Regions from separate parts of the Caproicibacterium amylolyticum genome, predicted to be linked through region 2. Evidence: predicted binding sites of a transcription regulator. Region 2 holds the regulator's gene; the other holds the start of a gene.

Region 1 (4,399 bases), 260 kb from region 2:
CAGCTTGCCCGCCTTTGCCAGCCGAAGCATCTGGCGGCAGTCCTTCAGGCCCTGTGCTGCCTGCACTTTCACCTCACGCTCCGGGGCAATCTTCTTGATTGCTTCCACAACCGCATTGGCAACACCGCCGCTGACCGCAAAACCGCGGCCTGCCGCAGTAGCCTCATTCAGTTCGCTGTCCGGAATGTCGCCGCCAAGGTCAACATTCTTTGCCTCAAACATTCCCATGACCTCTTCAAAAGTCAGCACAAAGTCCACATCACTGCGGATCGTGCGGCGGCTGGCTTCCAGCTTTTTCGCCGCGCAGGGGCCAACAAACACAACCTTGCAGTTTGGGTGCTCCTTCTTCAAACGGCGCGCTGCCAGCACCATCGGGGTAAGTGCCATGGAAATACACTTTTCGTACTCCGGAAATTCCTTTTTCGCCATTACGGACCATGCCGGGCAACAGGAAGTCGCCAGAAACGGCAGTTTTTCCGGTACATTCTCCAGAAAGTCATTTGCTTCTTCAATCGTGCACAGGTCAGCACCAACAGCGACCTCCGCCACATCGGTAAAGCCAAGCTCCTGGAATGCGCCACGCAGTTTTTCCGGAGTCATCTTCGGGCCAAACTGACCGACAAATGCCGGTGCAACCGCAGCATAAATTTCATTTTCCTGCTTGATGGCATGTACCACCTGGAAAATTTGACCTTTATCGGAAATCGCACCAAATGGGCAGCTTACCAGACACTGACCACAGGAAACACACTTTTCATAATTAATAGTCGCACGGCCAAGTTCATCGGAAGAAATAGCATCCATGCCGCAGGCAGAAGCGCAGGGACGCTCTACCTTAATAATTGCGTTGTAAGGGCAGACTGTAATGCAGCGGCCGCATTTAATACAGGCATCCTGGTCAATGACACTTTTCCCGTCTTCACCGGAAATTGCGTGCTTCGGGCAGACTTCCCTGCAGGGGTGTTCCAGACAGTTCTGGCACATCTCTGTGATATGCACTGTTTTTTCGGGGCAGGCATTGCAGGCAAACTTGATTACATTCACCAGCGGCGGATCATAATATTTTTCGGCAATGGCGCTTTCCACCACCCCGTCATAAACCGGTGCATGCTGCTCAACAGAGCGCAGCGGCAGACCAATAGCGAGCCGCAGGCGCTCGCCAACGATTGCACGCTCCAGAAAAATGCTGTTGCGGTAGCTTGCACGTTCACCGGGAACAATTTTGTAGGGGATTTCTTCTATACGGGAATAGTCGCCCCCCTCATATGCCAGACGCGCCACCTCTGTAAAAACCCGGCGGCGGATATCCGTAACGGAAGAGTGAACTCCTCTGATTGCCATTCGACATTCTCCTTTTTCATCTACTGACTCTTGCTTGACAAAAGTTTATCACACTGTACTCGTTCCTATTATAACAAATCACGAGCCATTTGTCTTGTAAAAAATCAAATTATTTGATTTTTTCCGTATTCCTTTTCCTGCCTTCATGCGGTTTTTTGGCAACATTTTTCAGAATGAACAAATTTTTAAGAGCAATCGCCGAAAATGAAGAACAGTTGCTTTTTCCCCGCTGCTTTGTGAAAAACAGCAGTTGTTATTTTTGAACGTGTGTGCTATAATATTTTAAACGTATGTTCAGTTAAAAAGAGGTGAAACCATTGGACCGCATCATTCTGCACAGTGACTGCAACTGCTTCTATGCTTCTGTGGAAGCACTTTACCATCCGGAACTGCAGGGCAAGCCCTTCGCAGTAGGCGGTGACCCGGAAAAACGCCATGGCATTATTTTAACAAAAAATCAGCTTGCCAAACAATGCGGCGTCGCCACCGGGGAAGCACTGTGGCTGGCGCGCAGAAAATGTCCCGATTTAATTGTGCTGCCGCCCCGCTTTCCACTGTACGTGCAATACTCCAAACGTGCGCGGGAAATTTACCTGCAGTACACTGACCAGGTAGAACCTTTTGGGCTGGACGAAGCATGGCTGGACATTACCGGAAGCGTTTCCTCCCCCGAACAGGGCATCCGCACCGCAAATGAAATCCGCTGCCGTATTCACGACAAGTTGGGCATTACCGTCAGCGTCGGTGTCAGCTGGAACAAAGTCTTTGCAAAACTGGGCAGTGACTACAAGAAGCCGGATGCAACCACCGTTTTCCTGCACAATGACTGGAAAAGCCGCATTTGGCCGCTGCCGGTGGAGAATCTTCTTTTTGTTGGCAAGGCAACGCAGAAAAAGTTACTGGAATACGGTGTGCATACCATCGGTGACCTTGCCGCCATGCCGCAGAAAGTGCTGCAGACCCGCTTTGGCAAAGGCGGTGACGTTCTGTGGCGCTACGCCAATGGTATGGACACTTCCCCTGTTGAACATTGGGGCAGCAAACCGGCAGTGAAATCCATCGGCAATTCAACCACCACTCCGCGGGATTTGACCTGCAATGAAGATGTTAAGCGGGTTTTTCTGGTATTAGCGGACAGTGTCGCACGCCGCCTGCGGGAACAGGGCTTTCTTGCGCGCACAGTTTCCATTGGTGTGCGGGATACTGCCCTGCATTCCTTTACGCGGCAGCATGCGCGGCAGGAATACACCAACATCACCCGGGAAATTGCAGAAGACGCCTATGCACTATTCCAAACAAATTATCACTGGATACGCCCACTGCGCAGCGTGGGAATTACAGTGTCCGATTTTGTTTCTGCCGAACAGTGCGTGCAAACCAGTCTTTTCAGCAATGAATCTTCTCGAGAGCGTGCGGAAAAGCTGGATGCCGCAGTCGATAACCTAAAAAAACGCTACGGCACCGCCTGTGTACGTCCGGCGGTTCTGCTGGAAGACATGATGCTGGCAGAATTTCAGGGAAATCGGCTTTCTGCGCTGCCCCCAGCGGCAGAAGCGCCCGCAAAGTAAACTTTCAGTTTGCAAGCGCAGCAAAAAAAGTTTCGTATGCATCCGACCACTCTGCAATCGGTTCCTCGGCACGGCCGTTGCAGCTGCAGAAAATATCGTCTGTAAACTGCTCACCCATCTCAAACAGTTCCCCTACCGTTACCGGATAGCCATGCGCAGTCGCACAAATGCAAAAAGCATCCATGGGGTCCTCTGCCTTGCGAGTTGCAAGCAGAGCTTCTTTTAACGTATTGTCTTTTCGTGCATCATCTAAAAGGTGCGATAGTGTTTCGTTCATAAAGCTCCCTCTTTTCTCTTGTTTCTACAAAAAAGTCCGCGGGAACTGCCCGCGGACTTCCTTGTCCATCTACTAAAATTACAGCAAAATATCCACTGTGTGTGTACCATCCGAATTAGCTGGGACACTGCCGGAAACGGCAGCCGTCTGTTGTGTCTGCTGCTGTGCAGCGTCACTTTGCTGTACAGCAGCAGCTGTTGACTGCGAAGAAGTGCCCTGCAGCTCCTGAATTTTCTGCTGGATATTTTGAATTTTATTCTGCAGAAGCTGTATCTGCTGCTGTGTTTCATCATTGGAGGCGCCGCCCTGCTTCAGCTTCGTCAGCTGCTTTTCATAAGACTGCTCTTCCTTTTTAAGCTGTGCAATTTGCTGTGCGGTACTGGTATCTGCTGCAGAAGTGCTGCCTGTCCCACTGACTGCTCCAACTGAATAACTGCTCATACACGGTTCCCCTTTCGAATTTACACATCTGTTTACTACAATCATAGACTGAACAAAACATTCTGTCAATCATAGAAATTCTTCTTATTCCCTGTTAATCTTTATAATAATTAAGTTACGTTAAGATTGAGTGAACAATAAAAGGAGCCTGTGTGAAAAAGCAAAGATAAGTTTGTGTGTTATCTGAAATTATAAAATACCATAGCGCAGATTTATTTCCACTCATACTGTATTTGCAAAATATCTTAAATAATATCTTGACATTCTTAAAAAGTTATGGTATTATAAATGAGTATTTTTAATGTACGAATTGCCTCACATTTTTTGTAAGTCATTCACGCTGTGAAAATTTACAAAAAATGTGAGTTTTTTTTACTTGTAAAATACTCAATAAATTTATGGAGGTACCTGTTTATGAATAACGGTACAGTAAAATGGTTCAACGAAGCTAAGGGATTTGGTTTTATTTCCAACGATGACGGCAGCGGAGATGTATTTGTACATTTCTCCAGCATCGTGAGCGATGGTTTTAAAACCTTGGCAGAAGGTCAAAAGGTAACCTATGACGTCGAAGCTGATCCCAAAAACAGCAGCAAAATGCGCGCAACCAACGTGCGCCCAGCATAATTGAGACTGAACATTGGCCGCCCATTTGTGGGCGGTTTTTTGTTTATTTCAATCCAGCTTTTAAAAGCGGCCTGTTCCAATTTCTTTTCATCACATACATTACCACACGTTAACTACAAAACAGCGAATGGAGGACCATCATGTG
Region 2 (4,399 bases):
GTGTATACATTGTTCAATTTCATGCGACCGTCCGCGCGGCGGCCAAGAAGTTTGGTGTTTCTAAAAGTACCGTACATAAAGACGTTACACAGCGTTTAAAACAAATCGACCGGCAGTTGTACCAAAAGGTGCAGAAAGTGCTGGCGATTAACAAAGCGCAGCGGCATATCCGCGGTGGTCAGGCAACAAAGGAAAAATACGAAAAATTAAATGGACACAAGCGCTAAAAAACAGCGTTCGGTGAAAAGTCTGTACTTCTCACCGAACGCTGTTTCTGCCAAAAAGTCAGAAAGAATACGCCAACCGCGGCATACATCCCATATTTTCCGGACAAATATTATATACCTTTTTATCTTTCGCAACCATTGAAATCGGAATCTCTGGCAGCAGGCTGTGCAAAACATCAATGAAGCCATTCACAGGTTCTTCTGCCATACCGGTTACAATATGTACTGCTCCCACATGGCGGGCAAAAGCTGCCGCTGTGTAAGCTGCCTCATCATTAAAATAAACAGTCATTTCTGCATCTGCTTCTTTAGATGTTTGCCGCAGATACTCCAGCTCATCACAGTCCCCGTTCACACCCTTGCTGGTAGGCTGAACACACAGCACCTGCAGTTGCACATTGCGCTGCTGCGCAATACACTTTCCTGCATGAATGAGCCGGTCACAGTCATGCTGACCGGTAACGCACACAAGTACTGCCTTTTTGCTATCCAAAATCAGGACCCCTTTCTCTGCTGCGCCGCAAAAGGGCGCTTGCCCAACTCGTTGCAATACATACATTATAAAATACAAATACGAAAACAATGGGAATAGAAAATGTATATTTTATGAACAATCGGCTGAATTGAATCCTTTTATATTTTGTCTATTTTGCTGTTCCTTCCGCTTATATTATAACATATTAAGTATCAGAACTCAAATTAAAATACGGTAAATCGCGCAAAAAAGCTGGCTGTGAAACGTCTTTTGTTCCACAGCCAGCTTTTGGTATCTACCGGCTCCAGCATCACTTTAAAAGCGCTGCCGGATCTACAAATGCACCGTTTTTCTGTACAGCAAAGTGCAGATGTGCATTTTCTGCAGCTTCACTCGGTACGGTATCCACCGTACCGAGTTTCTGTCCCGCTTTGACAACATCGCCCTTCTTCACGGCAACATTCCCAAGCCCGCAATACCACGTTTCCAGACTGCCCGAATGGGAAATCTGAACTGTACAGCCCATACTGTCGATTGTTGTAACCGACTGTACAGTGCCGTCCGCAGCAGCGGTAACCTCTGCACCCTTTTTCGCGCTGAGGTCAACGCCGGTGTGCGCGCGCCAGTCCCGCATAGTTTTGGAATACAGCGGTGTTTCACTGAAGGCCTGCTGAACAGCTGCATCTTTCACCGGAAGCCGAAGCTTTGAAACAACGGCTGCAGCCGGCACGGTCTTTTTTGCTGCGGCTGCCGAAGAAGCAGGCTTGCTTGCTGCCTTGCTTTCCTTTGCACTTTCAGCGGGAGCCGGTGCAACACTGGCAGCAGACTGCGTCGGTTTCTGTGCTTCAGAACCGGTGGTAATGGTCTGAATGGTATTCACAGAAGCTTTTTTATACTGATGCACGCTGTCATACGTTGTCCAGCCAGCCACGCCAACGGCTACCAGGCACACCGCTAATGCAATGTAAAAACCTTTTTTGCCGGAGCTGGGCTTTTTACCGGTAGAATTTCTTTTGGGAGTATACTCTGTCGGGTTTTCATTTTCTAGTTCTTCATTTTCTTGATATTCATTACTGCTCAATCCTGCCACCTCCAACCACAGTATGGACCGAGCAGCAGGAAAATATACACATGGAAGCATCAGGAATTTTCATTTTTACAGAAAAACCAGCTCTGCGGCAAGTTTTAACGCTTTCACAGAGCTGGTTTTTTAAAAAACTTTTCAGGCAGAAAAAAACCGGGCTGCGGCACCCGGTTTTTTTCAATAGCTTGAGGGGTATATTGAGGAGGGTAGAACATACATCAAGTGAACGGTGCGGCTCCGCTGAACTTGATTACAAGAAGAGTATACTGTATTATCGCTCAAAAGTTGTTAATATTGTGTGAATTTTTTATAAATAACAGCAGTTACAAACAAACGTTTGCGTTTTGCTCTGCTTTATGCTATACTAAAATCAATAAAATATTAGGGAACAAAGGCAGCAACGCTATGCACCTGCCTTTGCTGTTCAGTACAGGAGGAACTGCCATGTTAACAGCCAGCCAGCAAAAGGTTTATGATTATTTGAAAAGCCGCTCGCGAACCGGTTTGCCCCCAACCGTGCGGGAAATCTGCGCTGCAACCGGGCTGAAGTCCACCTCCAGCGTACACGCACATTTGAAAACGCTGGAGCGCGAAGGGTACATTACACGGGACGCCGGACTGAACCGTGCTATTCACGTTACTGGTGAAGAAAATGCGGTGCCGCTGCAGATTCCGGTGGTTGGCCGTGTTGCAGCCGGTCAGCCGATTCTCGCGGTTGAAGATATTGACGGCTATGTTCCGTATCAGCCGCCCCGCCGCAGCGGCGATGCCGAATACTTTGCCCTGCACGTGCGCGGGGAAAGCATGCGTGACATTGGTATTATGAATGGCGACATTGTCATCGCCAAGCGCGTGCCTACCGCAGAGGACGGCGAAATTGTAGTCGCCATGATTGACGGCGAAGCAACTGTCAAGCGCATTTTCCGCGAACCGAAGCGTATTCGCCTCCAGCCCGAAAACCCTGATTTTTCGCCTATTTACGCAAAGGAAGTAACCGTACTGGGCATTGTGGTTGCGCTCTACCGCAGCTACTGACTTTGATTTTGTGGAGATGACCCTCTATGAAAATGGTAGAAGCCTGCCTTCCCTGCCTTGTAAATCAGGCGGTGAAGGTTGCCAACCTGACGCACGCGCAAAACCGGGAACTGCTTTATCACCAGGTATTCCGATTTTTAAGCACAGCAGACTTTTCCATGACCAGCCCAGAGATAATTGGCTGCACATTCCGCATGCTGAAAGAGCATATTCACAACGATGACCCCTACCTGGAAACACGAAACTATTATAATGATTTGTTTCTAAAGCTTTCTGACCAAATTGAAGCCGCCACAAATCAATCTAAAGACCCCTTTAAGGCCGCTGTGAAGTATGCAATCATCGGCAACATCATTGATTTTAATCCGGTGCACAGCATCACGCTGGAAAACGTGATGACCTACTTCAGGGATGCGGACAGCACTCCCCTGACGATTGACTGTACGGATGAACTGCTGCAAAACCTTCGTTCTGCTAAAAACCTGCTGTACCTCGGTGACAACTGCGGCGAAATCTGTTTGGATAAGCTGCTGCTGAAAAAAATCAAAACCAGCTTCCCAAATCTGCATGTTCGTTTTGGTGTGCGGGGGCAGCCGGTCGTTAACGATTCCATTGAAGCCGACGCAGTGCGAGTCGGCATTCCCGAATATGCAGAAATCATCAGCAACGGCGATGATTCTCTCGGCACTGTTCTGTACCGCACAAGTCCGGAATTTCAAGCGGCATTTCACAGTGCAGATGTCATTATTGCCAAGGGGCAGGCAAACTATGAATGTTTAAGCAGTTTTGCCCACAAAAATCTTTATTTTCTGCTAATGACAAAATGTTCTGTCATTGCAGAGGATATTGGCGTACCCGTCAAATCTCTGGTCTGCATGCGTGCAAACACCGCTGCTAATTAAAAAATTTGCAAAAAAGATGCCTGCAAACGGCCAAGGGAGCCGTATGCAAGCATTTTTTGCTTTTTATATGTTTTCCTTAAACTTTACCAACATCCGTCAAACAGTACCGCACGCACCATGGCCGCTTCCGCGCCGCGGTTCTTCAGTGGCAGCGCGCAAAGCAGATAAGCCCCTGGCTTCACTGTTTCCAGTGCCAGATTTTCCAACACAGCCACTTCCGCAGAAAGCAGCGCACAGTGCGGGCCGGAAGAATCTTCTTCCGGCGCAATGCTTGCCTGCTGCGTACCAATCAGCCGCACGCCTGCCATAGCTGCAGCAACAGCTGCCTCGCGGGAAAGCCAAACTTCTCCGCTTAAAAGCAGGCGTTCCGGATTCTCCGTATCTTTCAGCAGCTGCTCCATCTGCTGCATATTTAAAATCCCATTCGCTTTGACTACCACGCAAGGACCGCAGCAGCGGCTAAGGTCGACCTCACTGATGTCCGCACCATTTTCCACAAAGTGCAGCGGTGCGTCCATATGCGTACCGTTGTGACTGCCGGCAGTCAGCTCACTCAGATTGCAGGCACCGCCCTCCTCCAGCCGCTGCACAAAACGCAAGCTGGCAGTTGGGTCGCCGGGATAAGCCGGAGTGCTGAACAGTTCTTTAGAAATATCAATAATGGTCATTTCGTTTT

The links. Region 2 encodes LexA, which represses DNA repair genes until DNA is damaged. Its sites were predicted from a motif close to CNAACANNTGTTNG; they were not measured.
Region 1: dinB (DNA polymerase IV) is a predicted target of LexA. The motif match lies at 1,550-1,563, and genes of this name have one in related genera.

Annotation. Positions count from the first base shown of each region.
Region 1 covers NZ_CP060696.1:629,066-633,464, reverse strand. The annotation lists gene H6X83_RS02830 (4Fe-4S dicluster domain-containing protein) at 1-1,335, opposite strand, end outside; gene dinB (DNA polymerase IV) at 1,659-2,909, shown strand; gene H6X83_RS02820 (hypothetical protein) at 2,914-3,186, opposite strand; gene H6X83_RS02815 (FlxA-like family protein) at 3,265-3,627, opposite strand; gene H6X83_RS02810 (cold-shock protein) at 4,042-4,254, shown strand.
Region 2 covers NZ_CP060696.1:369,226-373,624, reverse strand. The annotation lists gene spoIIID (sporulation transcriptional regulator SpoIIID) at 1-227, shown strand, start outside; gene H6X83_RS01720 (adenine nucleotide alpha hydrolase family protein) at 286-720, opposite strand; gene H6X83_RS01715 (M23 family metallopeptidase) at 1,013-1,783, opposite strand; gene lexA (transcriptional repressor LexA) at 2,231-2,821, shown strand; gene H6X83_RS01705 (damage-control phosphatase ARMT1 family protein) at 2,848-3,723, shown strand; gene H6X83_RS01700 (cyclase family protein) at 3,807-4,391, opposite strand; gene H6X83_RS01695 (5'-methylthioadenosine/adenosylhomocysteine nucleosidase) at 4,388-4,399, opposite strand, start outside.